DNA from 2 places in the Laceyella sacchari genome. Region 2 is predicted to be linked to the other one. Evidence: predicted binding sites of a transcription regulator. Region 2 holds the regulator's gene; the other holds the start of a gene.
The links. Region 2 encodes CtsR, which represses protease genes until heat stress. Its sites were predicted from a motif close to ATGGTCAATAAAGGTCAAACA; they were not measured.

Region 1: the regulator CtsR is predicted to act here: its motif matches at 4,413-4,433, upstream of clpP (ATP-dependent Clp endopeptidase proteolytic subunit ClpP).

What each region holds. Positions count from the first base shown of each region.
Region 1 covers NZ_CP103866.1:3,102,743-3,113,988, forward strand. Annotated here, with positions in the region: gene NYR52_RS15170 (S8 family serine peptidase) at 101-1,306, shown strand; gene NYR52_RS15175 (ABC transporter substrate-binding protein) at 1,476-2,288, shown strand; gene NYR52_RS15180 (amino acid ABC transporter permease) at 2,291-2,950, shown strand; gene NYR52_RS15185 (SMI1/KNR4 family protein) at 3,089-3,553, shown strand; partial or broken gene NYR52_RS15190 (peptide ABC transporter ATP-binding protein) at 3,702-3,926, shown strand; gene clpP (ATP-dependent Clp endopeptidase proteolytic subunit ClpP) at 4,519-5,109, shown strand; gene NYR52_RS15200 (hypothetical protein) at 5,349-5,705, opposite strand; gene NYR52_RS15205 (hypothetical protein) at 5,783-6,451, opposite strand; gene NYR52_RS15210 (HPr family phosphocarrier protein) at 6,789-7,046, opposite strand; gene whiA (DNA-binding protein WhiA) at 7,069-8,007, opposite strand; gene mgfK (gluconeogenesis morphogenetic factor MgfK) at 8,022-9,026, opposite strand; gene rapZ (RNase adapter RapZ) at 9,029-9,910, opposite strand; gene NYR52_RS15230 (ROK family glucokinase) at 9,952-10,902, opposite strand; gene NYR52_RS15235 (thioredoxin family protein) at 11,177-11,246, opposite strand, start outside.
Region 2 covers NZ_CP103866.1:204,457-215,702, forward strand. Annotated here, with positions in the region: gene NYR52_RS00975 (serine/threonine-protein kinase) at 1-568, shown strand, start outside; gene NYR52_RS00980 (tetratricopeptide repeat protein) at 561-2,531, shown strand; gene NYR52_RS00985 (hypothetical protein) at 2,515-2,718, shown strand; tRNA gene NYR52_RS00990 (tRNA-Ala) at 2,822-2,897, shown strand; gene NYR52_RS00995 (site-2 protease family protein) at 3,043-4,137, shown strand; gene NYR52_RS01000 (FixH family protein) at 4,312-5,055, opposite strand; gene NYR52_RS01005 (response regulator) at 5,142-5,816, opposite strand; gene NYR52_RS01010 (sensor histidine kinase) at 5,809-6,639, opposite strand; gene NYR52_RS01015 (hypothetical protein) at 6,620-6,814, opposite strand; gene NYR52_RS01020 (HAD family hydrolase) at 7,436-8,101, shown strand; gene NYR52_RS01025 (MgtC/SapB family protein) at 8,255-8,944, shown strand; gene NYR52_RS01030 (CtsR family transcriptional regulator) at 9,146-9,616, shown strand; gene mcsA (protein-arginine kinase activator protein McsA) at 9,623-10,132, shown strand; gene mcsB (protein-arginine kinase McsB) at 10,144-11,223, shown strand.

The DNA.
Region 1 (11,246 bases), 450 kb from region 2:
ACATTTCATATATCTATTTTTAATATATAATGATCTCGTTCATGCTGATGAACACTGCTTTTCCTGTTAAATATAACAAACTACCCCACGGGAGGTACATATGAAACCCATTTTAGTCTTTGTTGCCCTAACCGTCGCACTAACAGTGGCGCCGTGGTCCACGGTTGCTAGTGCAGCACCAACGGCCACTCCCGACAAAGCGACGGGAGAAATCATTGTAAAATTCAAACCACACACCTCCAAGAAAAAAATGGCCGCCATCCACGCCGAGATCCGTTCGGAGGTGGAAGAAACTTCTACTCTTGGCCACCAAGTGGTGAAGGTGAAACGCAGTTCGTTGGCTACGTTGTTACGGAAATACAAGCAACATCCCGATGTAGCCTATGCGGAGCCCAACTATGTCTACCGCGCCAGCGTCCTACCCTCCGCGCGGCATATCCGCTCATGGCAAACCCGGTTCTCTATCACGCCTAATGACCCTTACTTTTGGAACAAACAATGGGGCCCCAAGCGCGTGCAGGCTCACTTGGCTTGGCAAACGGCTCCGATTGGCAAAACCGTAAAAATTGCGGTTGTCGATACGGGCATCCAACCCAATCATCCTGATTTGCGGGGCAAGGTGCTAAGGGGCTGGGATTTTGTAGATGACGATAATACCCAACAGGATCTCAACGGGCATGGCACCCACTGCGCCGGCATCATCGCCGCGACATCCAACAACGGAATTGGAATCGCTGGCCTAGCTCCCAACGCCAAGTTGCTTCCCGTACGCGTGTTAGATGAGCAAGGCGAAGGAACTGCCGCCGACATCGCTGACGGAATCAAGTACGCCGCCGACCAGGGAGCTCAAGTGATCAATCTAAGCCTGGGCGGGCCGGAGAACAGCCTCACCATTAAAAATGCAATAGAATACGCTTGGAACAAAGGGGCGATCGTCGTGGTCGCCGCCGGCAATGAAAGCACCGATCAACCCAGCTATCCGGCTTATTACAGTCGGGCACTGGCTGTCGCCTCCACCGATTCTGACGATCAGCGCTCTTGGTTTTCCAATTATGGACATTGGGTGGATGTGGCCGCACCTGGAGGCAATATCTACTCAACCGTAACTGGAGGTGGGTACGCATACGACAGCGGCACCTCGATGGCCGCCCCCCACGTATCAGGTATTGCCGGGTTGTTAGCCGGCCAAGGCCGGACGAACGTCCAAATCCGTGCTGCGATTGAAAACACTGCCGATAAAGTGCCGGGCACAGGCACCGACTGGACACATGGGCGTGTCAACGCCTATCGCGCAATCTCTTATTAATATCCCGTACAGAGCAACCATGCCGACTGGTGCCACAAAAATGGCCAGTCGGCTTTTTCATTGTCCGCGCAGAAATCTTCCGTTTCATCGTCGCTGACAAAGGGTAACTGTTTTCAAACCGGAAAACCTCGCTCCTGGTTGCTTAATCATCGAAGCAAAGGAGGGTTTTATGTTTCGCAACTGTTTCATCTATTTTTTTCTGACGTGTTTCTGTTTCATTCCCATCGGCTGTTCCCCCGCCAAGCCTGCCGATCAATTGACGCTGGAAAAGGGGACCTTCTCCTTTGCGATGAGCGGCTTGTACAAACCGTTCAGTTACAGAGACTTTCAGCAAAACGGGAAAATCAGCGGGTTTGACGTGGAGATTGGCTATGCGTTGGCCAAAGAAATGGGTATGAAACCACGCCCCGTCACCACGCCTTGGGAAACCATCATCGCCGGGCTGGAGGCACGCAAATACGATGCGATTTTAGGTAGCATGGCGATCACAAAAAAGCGCGACCAAGCAGTGGACTTCACAGACCCTTACTACCGGTCGGGAGCGCAGGTCTTCGTGAAAAAAGGGAATCGCACCCTCACGTCGATCAAGGATCTGAAAAACAAGACCATCGGCGTAGTGAAAGCGAGTACCTTCAAAGATGTGGCATTGACTCACTCCCCATCGATTGTGGAATACACCAGCGACATTACGGCTTTGCAAGACTTGCCAACGGGACGCATCGATGCCGTCATCACCGATCAAGCGGTGGGGCTGTACGCTATGAAGCAAATGAAATTCCCTATTCAAACGGTTGGAGAACCTCTGACTTTAGACAACATGGCCATTGCCGTACATGCTGGAGACGAACGCTTGCGACAAAGGCTGAACCAAGCACTGGCTCAAATCATTGCAGATGGAACATATGAAAAAATCAGCCGCAAGTATTTTAATCGGAATATTTTGTCATCTAATGCCGGAAAGGAGGCCATTTCTAAACCATGACTTTGTTGGAGATTTTCCAAACCACCTTCATCGGCTTCAGCAAGGCTGCTTGGCAAACGGTATTGCTCACTTTTTGGTCGTTGCTGGTCGGAACGGCGATCGGCCTAGTGTTCGCTTTTTGCAAGATATCAAGCAACAAGTTATTAAACGGCCTCGCCCAATTGTACATCACCGTGATTCGCGGCACTCCCCTGATCGTCCAGATTTTTGCCATCTACTTCGGGCTGGCCGAGTTTATTGTCTTGGACTCTTTTACCGCAGGGGTCTTCGCGTTAGCCATCCACGCTGGCGCCTACATCGCTGAGATTTTTCGCGGCGCCATCCAAGCTGTTGACAGCGGCCAAATGGAAGCGGCCCGCTCTCTCGGCATGAGTTACTCGCTGGCCATGCGCCTCATCATTTTGCCCCAAGCTTTCCGACGATCCATTCCCCCCTTAGGCAATCAGTTTATCATCGGCTTGAAGGACTCCTCACTCGTTGCTTATATCGGCGGCACCGAACTATGGTCAGCCGGTCTGGGAGCTGCTGCCGACAATTTCAAGCAATTTGAGACGTACTTTATTAACGGCTTGTATTATTTGGCACTCATCCTGCTGTTCACTAGTCTGCTACGGCAACTAGAGCGGCGCCTTCAGGTGGAAGAAAGGGTGACACAAGGATGATTTCCATCAAAGGATTAGACAAATGAAAGGTCGCTAGAACCTCATCTATATGTCAATATGATTTTTCTGGAAAAACAAAACACAAAGTTTGGGAGCTCAAAGTGTAAATTAGTATTTTTAGAGAAAGGAATGGGTTACATGGTTAATTGGGTGGAACGAAGAGAAAAACTCTCTGTTGAAAATTTTGCCGAGGTAGAGAAGATTCTTGGTGTGCGTTTGCCGCAAGACTATATTGACTGGTTTCAACAATATAACGCTATCGAGAATAGAAATGCTCATATTCTTATTGATGATGAGCCTTATCATTTTGATGAGTTTTATGATTTAGATGAAATTCCGGAAGAAGTGGAAGCTTGGTTTGAAGACGATGAAGAACTCAAGGAAACTAATCTTCTTGTCCCGTTTGGATTTGATTCTGCATTAAATCCCTATTGTTTTTATTATGGTCAAAAAAAAGAACATCCTATTATCATCTGGTTTTCATCTGATGAAGCAGTATCAGAGCTTTTTAATGGAGCGGAATTAAATCTGGATTTGGTAAGACATGTCAGGCCTACATTTACGGAGTTTATCAATGATTTATATGTGAGAACAGACTACTAACTTTTATAGCGCCTATATGGCGCTCACGGAAAGACCCTATCCGCTTATTCCTTCATATTCCTTTGAAGAATCGATACAATGGGTTGGAAAGGAGTTTGAGCGGAATGATTTATATCTTGCCTCTGATTCTGGTTGCGGTGATCCTCATGACCCCGAGTTGGTGGGGGAAGTGCTTGCCGTCATGAAAAAGCTAGCCCAAGACGGCATGACGATGGTTGTGGTCACGCATGAAATGGGCTTCGCTCGCGAAGTGGCCGATAAAGTGGTTTATATGGACGAAGGGCGCATCATTGAAAAAGGCACACCAGAACAGATATTTGACGCGCCCCAAGAAGAACGAACCCGGCGCTTCGTAAGCCAGGTCTACAAATGAGAAAGCCTGTAAGCCATCTGCCGCACCAATGTATATGGGTTACAGACTTTTTCCCTTTTACTCGCACCAAGGAGAAATAACGAGAAGAATACGCCACATCTCGGATGAGGCCGCTTTCACAAATCGTCCGCACAATCGAACAATGGTGTTCAAATATAATTTGTAATCAATGTGATAGAATATCTCCATGTATCCAACAAAAATCACATCATCAGGAGAGAATCATCAATGGCAAGTTGGATGAAAAAATTTGGTTTGGCCTGTGCGGCCTTATTATTACTTATCCCGATCGGCGTGTCGATGGAATGGTATGTTATCTCGTTATTTTTGCCTTAATCATCCAATTATCTTCAATATAAAAATACAATCAATGATTCATTATTGAAAGAGCGGATGCTTCCCTGCTGGGAGGCAATCCGCTTTTTTTATGAGTGTACCCCACTCCTCTACCGCCAAAATGGCGCCATGTAAAATTCGGCTCCCTCTTATTTGACCTTTTTTGACCAATAGAGTATGATAAGGTTACACACCAATTTGCGAAAGAAAGAAAGGGGGAAGGGGGCTGTTCTGCTAAAACAGTCACCCACAACAAATGAACCTAGTCCCTATTGTAGTAGAGCAATCCAATCGTGGTGAACGTTCATATGATATTTACTCCCGCTTGCTCAAAGACCGGATCATCCTCCTCGGTAGCCCTGTGACCGATGAAGTGGCTAACCTGATTGTGGCTCAATTGCTGTTTTTGGCTGCCGAAGACCCGGAGAAAGATATTTCCCTGTACATCAATTCACCGGGTGGTTCCATTACAGCTGGGATGGCCATTTATGATACCATGCAACTCATCCAACCTGACGTTTCCACCATCTGCGTCGGTATGGCGGCTTCCATGGGCGCTTTCTTGTTAGCCGCCGGTGCCAAAGGCAAGCGGTTCGCACTGCCCAACAGCGAAGTGATGATCCATCAACCGCTCGGTGGAGCAGAAGGACAGGCTTCGGATATTGAAATTCGCGCCAAACGCATCATCCGCATGCGTGACAACCTCAACCGCCAACTGGCTGAATTCACAGGCCAACCATTGGAGAAAATCGAGCGTGACACAGACCGTGACAACTTCATGAGTGCGCAAGAAGCGCTCGAATATGGATTGGTTGACAAAATCTTGACTTCTACCAACCAACGGTAAAAAGTGCCTGTGGGGATTCTCCTCCCCCAGGCTTTTTTTCGTTTATGATAAAGTGGACACTAAAAATGAAAGGGAGATGCCTGATGCAAAACCGTCACGACCGCGCTTTGTTCTGGGTATGCATGGTGATTGCCGCCATTATGGGCTTGTCCTTCCTCAGCAAGCTTTTCCACTGATTGATCCAATCAGCCTAAAAAAGCACCTGATTCCCGAGAGAGATCAGGTGTTGATTTTCTTTGTCACGGGGTTTGTAGCCAATTTTCCGGAGCGATGACTTTCACATGGACAGGGGTAACCGGTGAACCCATGTTCACCTTGTGGTAAACCCGATTTGCCAATATTCGGTACTGTTCCGGACTCCATCCCTTGTCCGGCAAAACCATCAAGATCACTTTGCGTCCATCGTACTCCATGCGTACATCGCGAACGCCCGGGACGTTCATCGCGATTTGCTTGAATTTGCTTTCCTGGAAACTGACGTAGCTGTATGAATGGCTATCTTTATCAAGTCCAGTGCGCTCCGTCGGCTTTTCAAACCGTTGGCATCCTGTCAGCACCAGCACAACCATGCACAAAAAGATCCAAGCTTTCCTCATGTGCTCACCTCCAGCCTTAGTGTTTGACTTGGTGAGCCGTTTATGCAAAAAAAGCCGCAGCTTTGCGCCGCGACTTTCTACACCCGGTTGATTGGACCATAATCCTCTGGCAGTAGCATTTGTTCCGTTAGTACGAGCACCCAGATGAAAATGAATACGAACACCGCCGACAGCGCCGGTTGGCCGAGCAAAACGGCCCCACTCCCTCCGATCATGACCAACAACAGTCCGATCAATAGCACGGGCCATCGCAATTTGCGCCATACCAAGATCCCCGAGATGAGAAGCGGTACCAGAACCAATGCGCTTGCGCATGGAATTTGGGGTTGCACCGGCGCATAACGCAACAAGCCGCGTTCAACCACCGGCTCCATGTCAACCCACAAGATCTCCATAAAGATGCCCATCACCGTCACCACAAAGGTATATAAGTGATACAGCACCTGTACGAGCAGACTCTCAGTCCACTCCAGCCGCAAACGGCGCACAATATCTAACGCAACAAACACCAATGTTGGTGTGAGCAAGACATGGAACAAGGAACGAACCAAACTCAGGCCTTCCAACATATCACCTTCGCCAATCCAATTGCCGAGCGCCAAGATGGCGTTATCGTAGATCATCGCCAGTGTGATAAACATCAGCCAGTAGGTTCCCCAATAGGCCGACTCGCGAATAAAACGAAAACTCCAAATAAAAAGTGCAATATAGGCAACCGTAAGAATCGGATACAGAAAAACGTCCATAATTTCCTCCAATGGAACGTACATTCTTAAATTGTACTTTTTTCCTCTTCTGTTACTTCCATCTTATAAAAAAAGGCTCCCCCGTGACCGCACCAATTGTGACATGATTGATACGGTTTGGGCATAGGCGCGTCTGTCTTTATCGGCCCAATCGGAAGAAAAGAGCCAATCATCGGCTCTGAAGGCGTTATAGGCAAAGCAAAGCGGCCCATTGCTTCGTTGCTATCCACTTTGTGGACGTCGCAACAGGCCATTTCATTCACAGGCCGTCCCCACCGGCATGTGCGGACGACCTTTCAAGCATGGATGGCGTTCCCTTTGGAAGGCACGCTCGTGTTCACTCTGACTTGCCGACCATTTCCGCCAGCACTTTTACCGCTTCTTCCTCATCGGAACCGTCCGCGATGATCGTGATTTCCGTACCCCGGGACACCGCCAAGCTCATGATCCCCATAATGCTCTTCGCATTCACTTTCTTCGTACCTTTCACCACGAATACATCGGAGGCAAATTTGTTCGCTTCTTGCACAAACAGCGCCGCAGGGCGGGCGTGTAATCCCGTTTCCAATTGCACTACTACTTTTTTCTCTACCATCATACATTCCTCCTATGGTTGCTCATTCCGCCTCGCGCAATTTGTGAGCCAGCTCATCCAACTTGCGCAAACGGTGGTTGATCGCTGATTTGCTCACTTTCCCACTCGGAAGAAGCTGCCCCAATTCAGCCAAGTTCACATCGGGATACTTCAACCTCGTCTCCGCCACTTCCTTCAAACGGTCGGGCAAATGATCCAGTCCCAGTACCTCTTCAATCAGGCGGATATTCTCAATCTGGCGCATGGCCGCTTGAATCGTTTTGTTTAGATTGGCGGTCTCACAATTGACTATGCGATTGACTGAGTTCCGCATATCCTTCCAAATCCTTGCGTCTTCAAAACGCAAGAGTGACGGGTAGGCTCCAATAATATTAAGGAATTCCCCAATCTTTTCCCCTTCTTTGATATAAACGACAAAACCTTTTTTTCGTTCAATGGTTTTGGCGTGCAACTGGAAATCATTCATCAACTGGCATAATGCTTCACTATGATCATAATACGTGGACACAATCTCCAGATGGTATGAGGCGCTGTCCGGATTGTTTACCGATCCCGCCGCCAAAAAAGCACCTCGCAAATACGCCCGCTTGCAACACGGTTCCGTGAACAGGTCCGGTGAAATCCCCGTCACCCGTTCCCACGATCCTTGTTTGAAAATGCAGAGATCAGACAATATCTCGTCTGTACGGGTCGATAAGCGAATCAGATACACATTGTTCTTTTTGAGGCGCACTTTTTTGCGGACGAGCACTTCGGGCTGCAACTGATACAATTTTTTGATCAAAGAGAAGACATATCTCGCTGTCGATGGGTTCTCAGTGATGAGGTCAAGCACCAACGCTTTCTGCTTGACGTGCACAGAACCATTCATTCTGATTAAGGCTGACAGCTCGGCACGCTTACAGCAATCATCTGATTCCAGTTGAGTCAATTCCTTTTTTATGGTGGAAGTAAACGACATACAGCATCCCTTCTTTATCCGCTTTGCCGCTGAGCCATGCGTTCGCGAATCAAACGAAGGATATGAGCACTGATTCGGTCTGCATCATGACGCAAAACAGACTGGTATAAAAGTAGATTATCGGCGACGGCATGGCAACCCAATTTGTTGATCCGTTCGATATCGGGTATTACCATGCGCTGTTTCTTTTTGGCGTACTGCCGTTGAATCTTGAGTGGCGGCACCTCGTTGTTGATGATGGCAACATCAAACAAGCGCTCGCCGACATGATCATAAATTGCCCGCAAATGATCGCTGGCCATAAAGCCATCCGTTTCCCCTGGTTGGGTCATGACATTGCACACATACACCTTGCACGCTTGGGAAGCGCGGATCGCTTCGCTCACATCCTTTACCAAGAGGTTGGGCAATATGCTGGTGTAAAGGCTTCCCGGCCCTGCGATGATGCCATCCGCCTCTTCGATCGCCCGCAACACGCCGTCCGAAGGTTTGGGGTCCTGCGGATTTAAAAACACCCGGCGTATGCGTTTGCCCGTTTTGGGAATTTGCGACTCGCCTTTAACAATCGTTCCATCCGTCATCTCTGCCATCAGGACAACATCCTGCTCGCTAGCTGGCAATACTTGTCCTCGCACAGCCAACACGCGACTCATCGCATTGACCGCTTTGGTGAAATCACCAGTGATCTCGGTCATCGCTGCCAACATCAAATTCCCTAATGCGTGCCCTTTTAATCCTTCTCCATTTTCAAACCGGTATTGCAACACACTTTCCAACAGAGGTTCCGTCTGGGCCAGGGCGACGAGCACATTCCGAATGTCGCCGGGAGGGGGCATCTGCAAATCGTTGCGCAAACGCCCGGAACTCCCCCCATCATCAGCGACCGTCACCACGGCAGTGATATCGATGGGTAATTTCTTCAAACCTCGCAAGATGACAGAGAGGCCCGTTCCCCCTCCAATGCATACGACTTTGGGGCGGGTGAACGATTCCCCATTGAAATTCTGTTTGCTCGCCACGCTTATCCGCCTTTCTCGATGTCTCGATGGGCTACCCGGCAATGAACTTGCTCTTTAAATTTCCTGCAGAACGCTTCAGCCAATGCCACAGACCGGTGCTTCCCTCCCGTGCAACCGATCCCAACGACCAATTGTTGCTTGCCTTCGCGTTGGTACTGCGGAATCAAAAACTGAAACAAATCCTCCATTTTCTCCATGAATTGTTTAGTTTCAGCCCACTTCATGACGTATTCTGCTACAGCGGCGTCCTTGCCGGTTTGTGGACGCAATGCATCCACATAGTGGGGGTTGGGGAGAAAACGCACATCAAACACCAAATCGGCGTCGATCGGGATTCCATGCTTAAAACCGAACGACATAAAGGTGACCGCCATGTTGTTGGATTCCATGTGCAACAGGCGTCTCGCAATCTTTTCTTTTAATTCGGCCGGTTTGAGCCGGCTGGTGTCTATAATCTGATGCGCCCTGCCCTTCAGCTCTTCCAACAGCTTGCGCTCCTGGAGAATGCCTTCGAGTGGCGTGCCGTTGTGTGAGAGCGGATGGCGGCGCCTCGTCTCCTTATACCTGCGCACCAAAGTCTGGTCATCTGCATCCAAAAACAAAATCTGATGCTGAATGCCATGCCATTGTTCAAGTTGGTTCAACGCTTCAAACAAGGAGGAAAAGAATTCCCTCCCTCTTAAATCGATCACCAAGGCCACCCGGTTCAAATTCCCTTGGGACTGCTCCAACAACTCCGCAAACTTGGGTAATAAGACAGGCGGCAAATTGTCAACGCAGAAAAACCCATTATCCTCTAAACTTTGCATCGCGACGGATTTACCCGCCCCGGACATCCCGGTGATGACAATAAGCTTTCCTTCTTTGCTTTTATTCACAGCCATCACCTCTAATTCCATCTCAACTCGTTATCATCTATTATACCTTATTTTCGCTCGCGTGCTAAAAGTCCGGCGGCCCCAATGTAACCGGCCCGGTTCCCCAATTGAGCCAACACCACATCCACCCCTTGTCGGGCATTGGGTTGCGTCCGCTTAACATACGCTTCGCGAAGCGGCTGTAACAGCGCTTCTCCGGCATAGGATACCCCGCCTCCGATGATGAAGCGCGCCGGGTTTAACACCACGGACAAGGCTGACATCGCCTGCGCCAAAGCATCAATCGCTCGTTTTTTCACTTCCAGCGCCACCGTATCCCCGGCCGCCGCCGCCGCAAAAATCTCTTTGGTTCCGACTTTCTCCACATCCGCCAACACCGTGCTCCGTCCGGCTACAATCGCTTCATTGGCCATGCGTACCATCCCCGTGGCGGAAGAGAAGGTTTCCAAGCATCCCCGCATGCCGCAGTTGCACGGATGGCCTTCAGGGTCGATGGTCATGTGCCCCACTTCCCCTGCAAAGCCGTATCTGCCATGCAACAATTGGCCATCCAGAATAAGGCCGCCACCTACTCCGGTTCCCAAGGTAATGCACACCACATCATCCACGCCGGCACCGGCTCCACACCAAGCTTCACCCAGAGCGGCCACATTGGCGTCATTGTCAATTTTGACCGGAATTTGCCAGGCTTCTTCGAGCAACCGGCGAATCGGCACTTCTTCATGCCAACCAAGATTGGTCAGCTGTTTGACAACACCCGCCTTCACATCCAAAAATCCAGGCAGGCCAACACCCACTCCCGCTACATCAGCCCAGCGGAGTCCCGCTTCCTTAGCCAATTCGCGCGCATGGGAAACCATCCGGCCGATGACGCCGTCAACGCCCTCTTGCGCAAGCGTGGGTTTTTCCATTTCCAACACCGTGTTGCCGTGACTGTCCACCAGCCCCAGTTTCATGCTTGTCCCACCGAGGTCAATGCCAATCCATCGTTTCCCCATTGCTGACACCTCAATTGTTGTTCGAAAATAACCTATTTTAACATTGATTGCGTAATATCTCAACAAAAATTGAATCCGTTTACACCTTTAACGATAAGAATAACACAAAAATCGGGGAGCCGCACCCGCGGACTTCTCGACACAAAAAAAGCCGCTGACATCGCCCGGGTCAACGGCTTCAACGCAGTAATCCCTTTATATTCAAGGGGGCTTTTTGCTCTTTTAGCTTAATACTTGCATATGTGTTCTGTGTGTTTGTTTATTTAATGGTTGGTTAAAATGATTTTCCGTCGATATAGTCTTGCAAGAACGCCTCAATTTGTTCTTTCGTTTTGGCAAAGCGG
Region 2 (11,246 bases):
CGACGAGTCCGTATTTTTTCCGGTGAAGGAAGTGTTTGTGGAAGACGGGGTCTTGTATCAAGTATTTCGACGTTTGGAAGGAAACCTCCTTGCTCATCATTTAATTCAGCATTCTCCTCTAAACTTGGAAGAAACAGTCTGGATCGCGCGGGGAATCGTTAATCACCTGTTACGGTTGTATGGAGAGAAGCAATTGACGATCATCCATCCGCAAAATGTGTTGTTGACTCCCGGTAAGGCAATCCGCTTTTTGTACGGAGGAGCGTGGGGGACGCTACCTAAAGGACTGGCTCCCCAAGTGGATCAGAAAACCAATCAGTTAGTCGACTCCTATACATTGGGGACATTGATTTATAGAATGTTGACTGGGAAAAATCCCATAGGCGTCGGTTTGACGATTCCGCCGATTTCCACCTATTGTGAAGAGTGTCCGCCAGAATTGGATGAGTGGATCGAGCGAACATGTTCATTTGATCTCCATAAACGACCGACCATCGCTGAAACAGCTGATTTCCTGGAATGGTTAGCAGAACGAAGGGTAAAAGTTGGAGGAGAGCGTGATGAGTGAGTTTAAACAGAAAGGCGATATTATTCAGGGTACATATGAGATCACGAGTGTGTTTCCCTTCGTCGAAGGGGTACTTTATTACACAACGGTGAAGAAGGAAGGCCCAGATGCCGGGCAAACTCGTTTCATCCATGCGGTCAACATGAAGAAAAAACCGGCTGATTATGAATTGGATGAGTTGATGTCGCGGAATCAGGAAATGTTTTTTCCGATTCAGGAAGTGTTTTTGGAAGACGGGAAGCTGTATCAGGTATTTAACAAGATGGAGGGCATCCTGTTTGGGGTCTATCTCATGCGTAGTGCTCCACTGACGATGGATGAAGTGGCGCGCATTTTGAAGACGGTCACCAACCATTTGATGCAGTGTTATGATGAAGAGCAGTTTGCGTTGATTGACCCGCAAAACATGATGATTACCTCTGCTGGAGAAGTCCGGTTCTTGTTTGGCGGCCCCAAGCGTCTGTTTGGGTTGGCACGCCGGGAAACGGAAGATGTGAAGAAAGTGGCCCAAGTGCTGTACCAGATGTTGACCGGCAAGCGAGTTGATGACAAAGTCGACAAAGTGGAACCGGTGAAAGAGACACGGAAAGATATGTCGTTGGAATTGGAAAGCCTGATTCAGCGCGCGTTGTCGGCTGATCCGCTGAAACGGCCAAGAGTGCGGGATTTTTGGCGTTGGGCTGAGCAGTACGAAGAAAAAAAGCAAAAAAAATCCAAGTCGGCAAGCGAAGTATTGCCAGCCAAAGTAGAAACCAAGAAGACAAAAGAAGAAACCCTTCCCAGACCAGTGAAAGGGAAGCAAGCGGAGAAACGGAAGCAGGTGGGACAACGTCCACGGGCACGCCGTCCTATCGTCGTGTTGCTTGGTGTCGTAGCCGCGTTGGCGGTGGCTGTTGGGGGGTTCATGTGGTTAAGTGGTGATTCGGCGGAAGACGTGCTGGCCGCTGGCGGAATTCTTGATACTTCCGTGAAGAAGGATGCTGAACAGGCGTTTGTTTATTATCAACAATCCAACCAGGCATATGACCGCAAACAGTTGGAGCAAGCGATCGCACTGGGACGCAAGGCGTTGAGCGCCGATCTGGGGAAAAAAGAGTACTATATTAACTTGGCCAATATGTATGGCGTGGCCCAACAATATGATAAGGGGAAAGTGGTGCTGGAAGCGGCTGTTGCCGAATTCCCTGATGAACCCAAATTACTTGACGATTTGTCGGTTTTCTCTTATTACCTGAAGGACTACACTGGGGCGCTGGAAGCGGCGAACCGCGCCGTGAAGCTGAATCCAGGGGCTGGTTCATATTATTATCATCAAGGCAAGATTTATGGGGCTTTGAAACAATATGACAAAGCGATTCAATCTCTTCGTTACGCTACCATCGTCAGCAAGAAGACGCCCCGCTATTATCACGATTTAGCCGTGTATTTAAACATAAAGGGCCAGCTGGACGATGCGATCACGGAGGCCAAAAAGGCGGCAAAATATGCTGATCGGAAGCAGGAGGAGTACCATCTCACATTGGGCGTGCTCTACCTGAAAAAATGGGAGCAAGTCTCCAAAAATACTTCGCTAACCCCTCAGAAAAGGGAAGAAGAGATGGCCGAATACAGCAAACGGGCTTATCGTGCGTTTAATGATGCGGTGGATAAGGAAAAACGTTTCCCTAAGGGGCAATATTACAAAGCGTTGGCTCATTATTTGCATGGCAACTTTAAATCTGCCAACTCGGCAGCGTTGAAAGCGGCTGAGTTGGAGCCGAACAATGCCATCTATCAATATCAGCTTGGCTTGACGTACATTGCGTTGGGAGACAAGGAGAATGCCCTCAGCGTGTTGGAAAAAGCTTATCAGATTGATGCAAACAACTCACTGATTCAAGACGCGATCAAAAAAGCCCAGCAGATTAAGCCGCAAAAAACAGACACCAAGAAGGAGGAAAAGGCCGATGAGAAAAAACAATAACCGCCGGATGGGTTGGTTGGTTGCGATTGTTGGGATCGGTGCGTTTTTCTCTTTCGCCCCGTATAGTGAGGCGTTGCCCCCGGTGGTGGTGCAGGTTCCTTCATTGCAGATGGAGCTGGAAAAAGTAGATTTCCCACCGGTGCCAGCCAGCACAGAAGTCAAGGAGAAGGCAAAAGAAGAAGAATAGTCGGCTCAATAGAGCCGGCTTTTTTTAGGCTGTATGGCTTCCCAAAATCGCTTGACTTTCGCCTATGCGGATAGTAATATAATTCTTGTCTTTAATTACATATGGGGCTATAGCTCAGCTGGGAGAGCACCTGCCTTGCAAGCAGGGGGTCAGCGGTTCGAATCCGCTTAGCTCCACCAATTTACAAATTGCACCTCTTAATAGGGTGCAATTTTTTGTTTTTGGTGCCCAGATGGGGTGGATGGTTGCCCTTTATTTTTTTGCATAATTTTATGGAAAGAGGGAAAAAGGTAGTCATGATTGGTTTAAAGGAGGCAAGAGATTGTGGAAGGGGAGAAGAAGAAGGGCGAGCGAAACCGGTTCATATCATGGCTGGGCGGAGTGGGGGTGCTGCTTCTCAGTTTAGGCGGGAAGTTGAAGGCCTTGTTGCCGTTGTTGAAACTTGGAAAATTCGGCGGGACATTGGTTTCGATGTTTGTGTCGATCGGCGGTTATGCCTTGATCTACCCCTTTGAGTTTGCTGTCGGGCTGGTCATGATGATATTCATCCATGAGATGGGGCATGTGTGGGCAGCTCGACTCAAAGGCCTTCCCGTTTCGGCGCCGTCGTTCATCCCGTTCTTAGGGGCGCTGATTACGATGAAGCGCCAGCCTTCAGACGCAGCGACGGAAGCATTTATCGCTTATGGTGGTCCTCTGATGGGAACGTTGGGGGCCCTCGCCTGCTATGGATTGGGTTTGTGGCTGGATTCTCCCATGATGGTGGCGGTTGCCGTGGTGGGCTTCATGATCAATTTGTTTAACATGATCCCGGTACATCCCTTGGACGGCGGTCGCATCGTCACCGCTGTGACGCGCTGGCTGTGGGGACTAGGCTTGATCTTGGGTGCGGCGCTAATCATATGGACGAAAAGTATTCTCTTGATAATCATTTACATTATGTTTGTTATTGAATTATGGTCTACATACGGACGCAAGAAGCGGAAAGCAAAACCGAGTTTGTTTCAAATCGAGGCCAAAATCGAAGAACAGAAGTTTTCTGAGGCAGGTGTATGGATTCCCGGGGAAGACCATCGTCGCCCATTGCCGTTTGTTCAGTATTGTGAATTGGAAGATCAAAGCCACAAAGTGGCAGTGGAGTTCCCTGGCTTGGGCACCATCGCCACCTTTGAAATGCAAGGGGAATTGCATGAGTTAAATTTGGTTAAGACCACCACTGAGGAGCAAGGTGTGGTGCGAATGATATTGGAAGGGAGATACACACCGGAACGGATCGGAGCAATTAATCGAGATGAGAAATATTACAGTGTTTCTCCCAAGACGCGCTGGGCATTTGGCATTGCGTATATCGGATTGATCGCTTTTTTGTGTTACATGGTGTATGTGACAGGCCAAGTGCCGTTGGAACAAATCCAGTAAAAAGATGGATGCGATGGTAAATCAATCCCAAGAAACAAAAGAGGAGCCGCCTGTATTTGGGCGGTTCCTCTTTCGTAAGTGGAATTAGCTCATTTGTTGGGTGACGGGATATAATCCCGTTTGGCTTATTTTATCAAAAGTTTGCTGTTGTGGAAATGCTTGTGGCTTTCATTTTTATTTAATGGTGATCGTTCGTGTGGTATGGTCATGTTCACTGTCTTTTTCCACATGCAACTTGAGTTGGTAGGTGCCAGGCTTGGCAAAGGTGAGCCCTGTTTCATAATGGCCTGCTTTGGTTTCGGCTGTATCGGAAAACAAGTGCTTGTCATCCCCTTCACGCCAATACTCAAATTGGACGTTTGCATCGGTAAAAGGCTTGTTTGCTTTGGAGACGTGTCCGGTGATAGGCACTTGTGTGCCAGCCTTGGCATCAGTTGGTGCTTCGATGTGTAAGTGAAGATTGCTCTTGTGATCACTGGCGGTGCCGTGATGGGATGCGCTGGGATTGCCGACGACAAAAGTGGCGTTGATCATCTGGTGGGTTGCCGGTGTCGTCACATGCACAACCGCTACATGTTGTCCTTCTTCATTAAAGGTGTGAGTAGCTTGGTACACGCCGCCCTTCGTTTTTTGGGCTGCGATCATTTCGTGTTTGGCACCTTGTTTCCATACTTCAAACTCCACTTTGGCATCTTCGACAGGTTGTTTGTCGGCTGTGATATGAGAAATGAGTTTCACAGGCTTGTCCTTGTCGGGATGGGCTGGATCTGTTTGAAAGGTAATATTCAACTGCGTGGATTGGGTGGTTTGTGTATGGTGCTGATGATGTTGGGTCTGCTTCGTGTCGGTTTGGCATGCGGTCAATACCCCAGACAAGGTCAGGAGTCCCACCAATAACATAGCCGTATGTCGTTTCATTCCTGCTTTCTCCCTTCTGAACCTTCCAAAAAAGCTCAACCTCTATTGTCAGCCTTTCCCTGCAGTTTGGCTATCCCTCTTTCGGGCTATTTTTCATTACGATCTCCCTGAAACCGTTGGGAAACCCATCCTTGTTCAACGGCGAAGCGGGCCAATTGCACCCGGTTGTGCAAATGCAATTTCTGCATGATATTTTTTAAATGGTTTTTCACTGTATACTCCGAGATTGTGCAGGCAGTCGCAATTTCACGGTTGCTCAATCCTTTGGCCACATGGGTGAGAATCTCTTGTTCACGGCTGGTTAAGTTTGTGGAAGCGGGAGCCTTGGTTGGAGAGGGGGTAAATTCATGCAAAATCCGGCTGGCGATTTCTTTGGGCATCGGTGCCTCATCGGCCACGATGGATCGTAAATAGGTGAGCCAAATCGAAGGATTCAAGTTCTTCAATAGGTAACCCTGTGCCCCTTTTTTCAGTGCCTCAAACAGATCAGACGCATCATCAGATACCGTGACCATCACGATTTTGATGGAGGGATATGCTTCCTTGATCAACCGCGTCGCTTCCAGGCCGCTCAGTCCCGGCATGTTGATGTCCATCAACACCATATCGGGCATCAACTCAGCTGCCAACCTCACCACTTCATAACCGTCTTGTGCTTCCCCCACCAATTCAAAAAAAGGGTCTTGCTCGATGATCATCCGCATGGCCTGGCGGGCATGTTTGTGGTCGTCTCCAATGAGGATCCGGCAAGGCTCAGCCACTCAAATCCCCTCCTGCTGAAATGATTTGGAGTTTCGTTTTGCCATGTTCCCGTGTGATGCTGAAATCAGCCTTCATGTTGTGGGCTCGTTCCTGCATGATCTTCAAACCGAAGCGGTCATGATGTTGAAAAGGGTCATCAGTAAAACCTTTGCCATCATCAACCACTGTTAACGCCCATCCTGACGGACGGGATTCCAACCGCAAGGAGACGTGTTCGGCTTCCGCATGTTTGCGGACGTTAGTCAGGGCTTCCTGAATACAGTGGAACAGCTCCACTTTTTCACGAGGGGTTAATTGCTCTTCCTTCAAGTCGATATGGGCTTCCAAGCGGAGGCCCGTGTCAAGCTGATACTGATCGAGCCAGTGAACCAACCGCTCATGCCACACATGGGAGGCTTCACTGGAAGAGTGTTTGAGGTTGTAGATGGATTGGCGCACATCGTCGTGGATGAGACGCAAGTGCTTGTGCACCTGATTTAGTTCCCCATCGTTGTATTTCAGTTTGAGCCTATCCAATTGTACCGAGCACAAGAATAGGGTTTGCGCGATGCCGTCGTGCAATTCCCTGGCGATCCGTTCTCTTTCTTGCAACACGGCTTTTTCCGCCCGTTCTTTTTTCAGATCCTCCTGCATTTTTTCATACACTAAAAACAGGTGCAACAATAGTGTGATAGTGACCAAAAATACGATGACAGGCGTCAGTATGTTGCCCGCATCCATGGAGATGTACGGCAAGAGAAACTCGTGTCGCACGTATTCCCACACCCCAACCACGACAGTCGGGATGGTGAGAATCAACCATTTAATTTGTTTGTATCGCAACGTTACCACTCCGTTTTATAGCATGTCCATCTGTGGCAAAGGGTAGGGCGATTCCAGGGGGTGTCTGATGAATAGGCCAGTGGCTCCAAAACCATTTTCTCATTCGCTTCACTTGTGCATCGGCGCTTATCGAGAAAAGTTTTTCCGCCGCTTCTTCCATATCAACTTGATTCACCAGATACGCCCACCGTTTTCCCAATCTGGAAATTAACGTTCGGTACTATTTCTTAATCTATCATGACGTAGGCCTAGCAATCTGTAAACAAAAAGGGACGAAATGACCTGAAGGGAAAAGATGGGGAGGACTGAGGATAAGAAAATAAAAAACCATCGGCGCAACTCGCCCATGGCATGTGGTTGTAAAGTTGAGAATGGGGAAAAACACACCTTTGTTCATGGAAGCCGTCCAGGGGGGAGTAGCCTGCAATGGAAACCGCATTGAAGCGTCCCAAAGCAAAGCTGTGCCAGTAAGCATGAGAAGAAGCTTATTCATGGAGGACGACTTCTTTCCCAAAGGGTGTTTCAGTATTTTAAATTTTATATTTTCGTCACAGTTTTGTCAATTGTATTTATCGCAGGTAATAGGCTTGTAACGGGCAACCCAACCGTTCTAAGGGTTGCCCCGCTTTATTCCTTCGTTGTGAAGCCGATCTTTCATGTTTTCATGGGAATTTGGCTATAAAATATAAACGTGCAGGGGGCATGCTCTAATTAGTCCTTTTTATAGGGATGGTGTTTTAGTGGGCTTCCCATCACTTGGGTCACAACTAATGCGAAAACGGAAAGAGGAGATAATATGAAAGCAATCATTTTTGATTTGGATGGCACCTTGTTTCAAACAGAAAAAGTGGGGGTACCCGCCTTTCGGGAAACATTTGTCCAGTTGCGCAAGGAAGGGCTGTATGATGGGGAGATTCCCTCGGATGAAAAAATTCAATCAGTGTTTGGCATGACACATGAGGAACTGTGGGAAACCTTGTTGCCTGAAGCGAGTGAAGAGGTTCGCCACACCGCTGATCAGTTGATGTTGACCAAAGAGTTGGAGTTGTTTGAGCAGGGGGTGGGCCAATGTTATCCAGGAGTAGAAGAAACGCTACCCCAGTTGATTGATCAAGGGTGGTCTTTATTCATCGCCAGCAACGGCGTGGGCCCATATGTGCGTGGTGCTTTAAGTTCTAAAGGATTAATTTCTTTATTTAAGGGAATTTATACAGCAGGAGACTATGAAACGGAAACCAAAGTGGACTTGGTTCGGATTTGTAAAGAAACTCATGGAATTACACAAGGGTACATGGTTGGGGACCGACAATCCGATGTGCGGGCAGGCTTGGAAAACGGCTTGGTTGTCATCGGTTGCCGATATACCGGCTTTCCGCAGTTTGGAGGGGAGGAAGAGTTGCAGGGGGCCGACATGATCCTGTCAACTTTTTCCGAACTCCCGTCGTTAGTCAACCGTTTATAAGATGCCTGGTTGGTTGATGGACGTCGACTTACGTTTTCGTTATGAATTGCACAGGAACAGGCTAGGATAAACGGGGAAAGATGTTGCCGGCGGCCAAGCGGCCGTCTGGCGTCCGGCAGTTGAATCATCACAGTGAAGAGGAGAGAGGATGCCATGGGGCAATTGTGGGTGATTCCATACTGGGACATCGCGTGGCGCCTGTTTATGGCTGGACTGTTGGGAGGGCTTGTCGGTTGGGAGCGGGAGCGGCACAATCACCCAGCCGGTTTTCGGACACATATTCTGGTGAGTCTGGGGTCGGCGCTCATCATGTTGATTTCCATTTACGGGTTTACCGATTACATGGATGAAGAACAAGTGCGGTTTGACCCCGCACGTTTAAGTGCACAAGTGGTGAGCGGGATCGGGTTTTTGGGTGCAGGAACCATCTTGCGACATCGTGCCTCTGTATCGGGGCTTACGACGGCGGCGTCTTTGTGGGTGGTCTCCGGCGTCGGCCTGGCGGTAGGGGCGGGATTTATGTTCGGGGCTGTGTTGACCACGGTTTTTGCCTTGGTCAGCTTGGAGTTATTGACCAGGATGGAGAAAATTTTGATTCGCAAACGTCATCTCTGTTTGCTTCATATCCATGTAAAGGATGAACAGGGGAAGTTGGGACAACTCTTCACATTGATCTCGGAGAAGGGTGGAAGTGTACGCAAAGTGAATGTGGAAGAAGATGAGGAAATGTCGGGCATGCTGGAAATTGCTCTCACCGTCCGATTGCCGCAAAAGACGACGCTGACCGAGTTGATTGATGAGATCACCAAGATTGAGGGAGTGAAGAGCGTGCGGGCAGACTGAGGGAGAGCGGCTAGTATGGGGAATCCGCTCCCCCGACCACACAGCGCTGTGGAATTCCTCTCCTAACAAGCGAACAGGAGGTAATGAATATGGTGTTTTTGGTTCAAAATAACCACAGAAGGGTATTGGCAATGTGGGCATTTTTATCTATAATTTAAGCATAAGGTCAAAGTTAGTCAAAGTCAGCAGGAGGTTGTCCGAATGAACAGTATTTCGGACATTATTGAACGGTATCTGAAGAAAATACTGAATGAGAGCGAGACAGGCGTCATCGAGGTAAAACGAAGCGAATTGGCTGATATTTTCCAATGCGTTCCGTCACAAATCAATTACGTCATCAGCACCCGCTTTACGGTGGAAAAAGGGTATATTGTGGAAAGTAAAAGGGGTGGAGGCGGTTATATCCGCATTCAAAAGGTTCGTTTCCAAAATCGCCGTGAAGTGTTTGAAGAGATGCTCGATCAGATTGGTGAGGCCGTTCCGCAACTGACGGCGGAACACGTGATCATTCGGTTGGTTGAAGAGAAGTTAATGACGAAAAGGGAAGCGGTGTTGATGCAACGCCTGATTTCCCGGGAAACGTTGCAATTGCCGATTCCGTTGCGCGACCAGATGCGTGCGCGGATGATGCGAATCCTTATCTCAACATTATTTACAAGCAAAGGAGAGTGACGGCCGATGCTCTGTCCCGAGTGCGGAAAACGGCCGGCCACACTTCATTACACGAAGATCGTGAATGGGGAAAAAACGGAATTCCATCTGTGCGAAGTGTGTGCCCAAGAAAAAGGCGAAGTCATGCCTGGATTTGAACATGGATTTTCTTTCCATCAACTGCTGTCTGGGTTGCTCAATATTAACTCCTCTCCTCAAGAAGCATATAAACCGCAAACATTGCGATGCAATACTTGTGGGTTGACGTATAATCAGTTCAGCAAAATCGGCCGTTTCGGTTGTGGTGACTGTTACAAGACGTTTCGAGAGCGGCTTGACCCCCTGTTGAGAAGGGTGCATGGACATTCCACGCACCGTGGGAAAATTCCGGAGCGTGCGCAAGGGGAATTAAAGCTGAAAAAGGAATTGGAACAGTTGAAAGCTGAGCTGGCGGCTAAGATTGAAACGGAAGAATTTGAAGAAGCCGCCCGCCTGCGCGACCAAATCCGTTCATTGCAAGAGCAATTGGAAAAATAGGGGTGATTCGCATGTCGCTTGAACATTTTATGCAAAATGCGATCAGTGAATGGATGCGCGTCAAAGGACCGCAGTCGGATATTGTGTTCTCTAGCCGCGTGCGCATCGCCCGCAACTTGGAAGGCTTGCCGTTTCCTCTGTTGAGTACCCAGTCGCAAGCCGAAGAAGTGGTGCGCAGAGTGGAAGAAGCCTGGAAGAATGATAAAGACCGGTTGGCAGTTCTCAAAGACGCGGAATTGATTCGCATGTCTGACCTCACTGATTTAGAAAAACGTGTGTTGGTCGAGAAGCATTTGATCAGTCCGATGTTGGCGGAGGAATCACGACACGGCGCGGTGTTGTTGAGCCAGGACGAATCGGTGAGCATTATGATTAATGAAGAAGACCACATCCGGATTCAAGTGTTGTTCCCCGGCTTGCAGTTGGAAAATGCTTGGGAACTGGCCAGCCAGATCGACAATTGGTTGGAGAAATACCTCACATACGCGTTTGAAGGTGGATACGGGTATTTGACCAGTTGTCCGACCAATGTCGGCACAGGAATTCGGGCGTCGGTCATGGTTCATTTGCCGGCGTTGGCCATGACCCAACAGTTGAACCGGCTGATTCCAGCTATCACCCAGGTGGGTTTGGCCGTGCGTGGAATTTACGGCGAAGGCAGTGAAGCGTTGGGGCAGCTCTACCAAGTTTCCAACCAAGTCACCTTGGGACAATCGGAAGAAGAGATTTTGGATAACTTGCAAGGAGTTGTCCGACAGATGATCGAACATGAGCAAATAGCAAGACGGAGACTGCAAGAGATGTCTCTGACCCAATTGGAAGACCGGGTACACCGATCTTACGGGATCTTGGCTCATGCGCGGATTATTGATTCCAATGAGGCGATGAAACGCCTGTCCGATGTGCGGTTGGGTGTGGACATGGGCTTGATCCTCGGTGTGTCAGCCAATGTGATGAATGAGTTGATGGTGATGACACAGCCGGGGTTCTTGCAAAGTTACGCGAACCAACGGCTCAATCCCGAACAACGGGACATCCGGCGCGCACGGCTGATCCGGGAGCGGTTGGCCATGGAGCAAACGAATGAGTAATTATTCGTACACATAGAAGAACA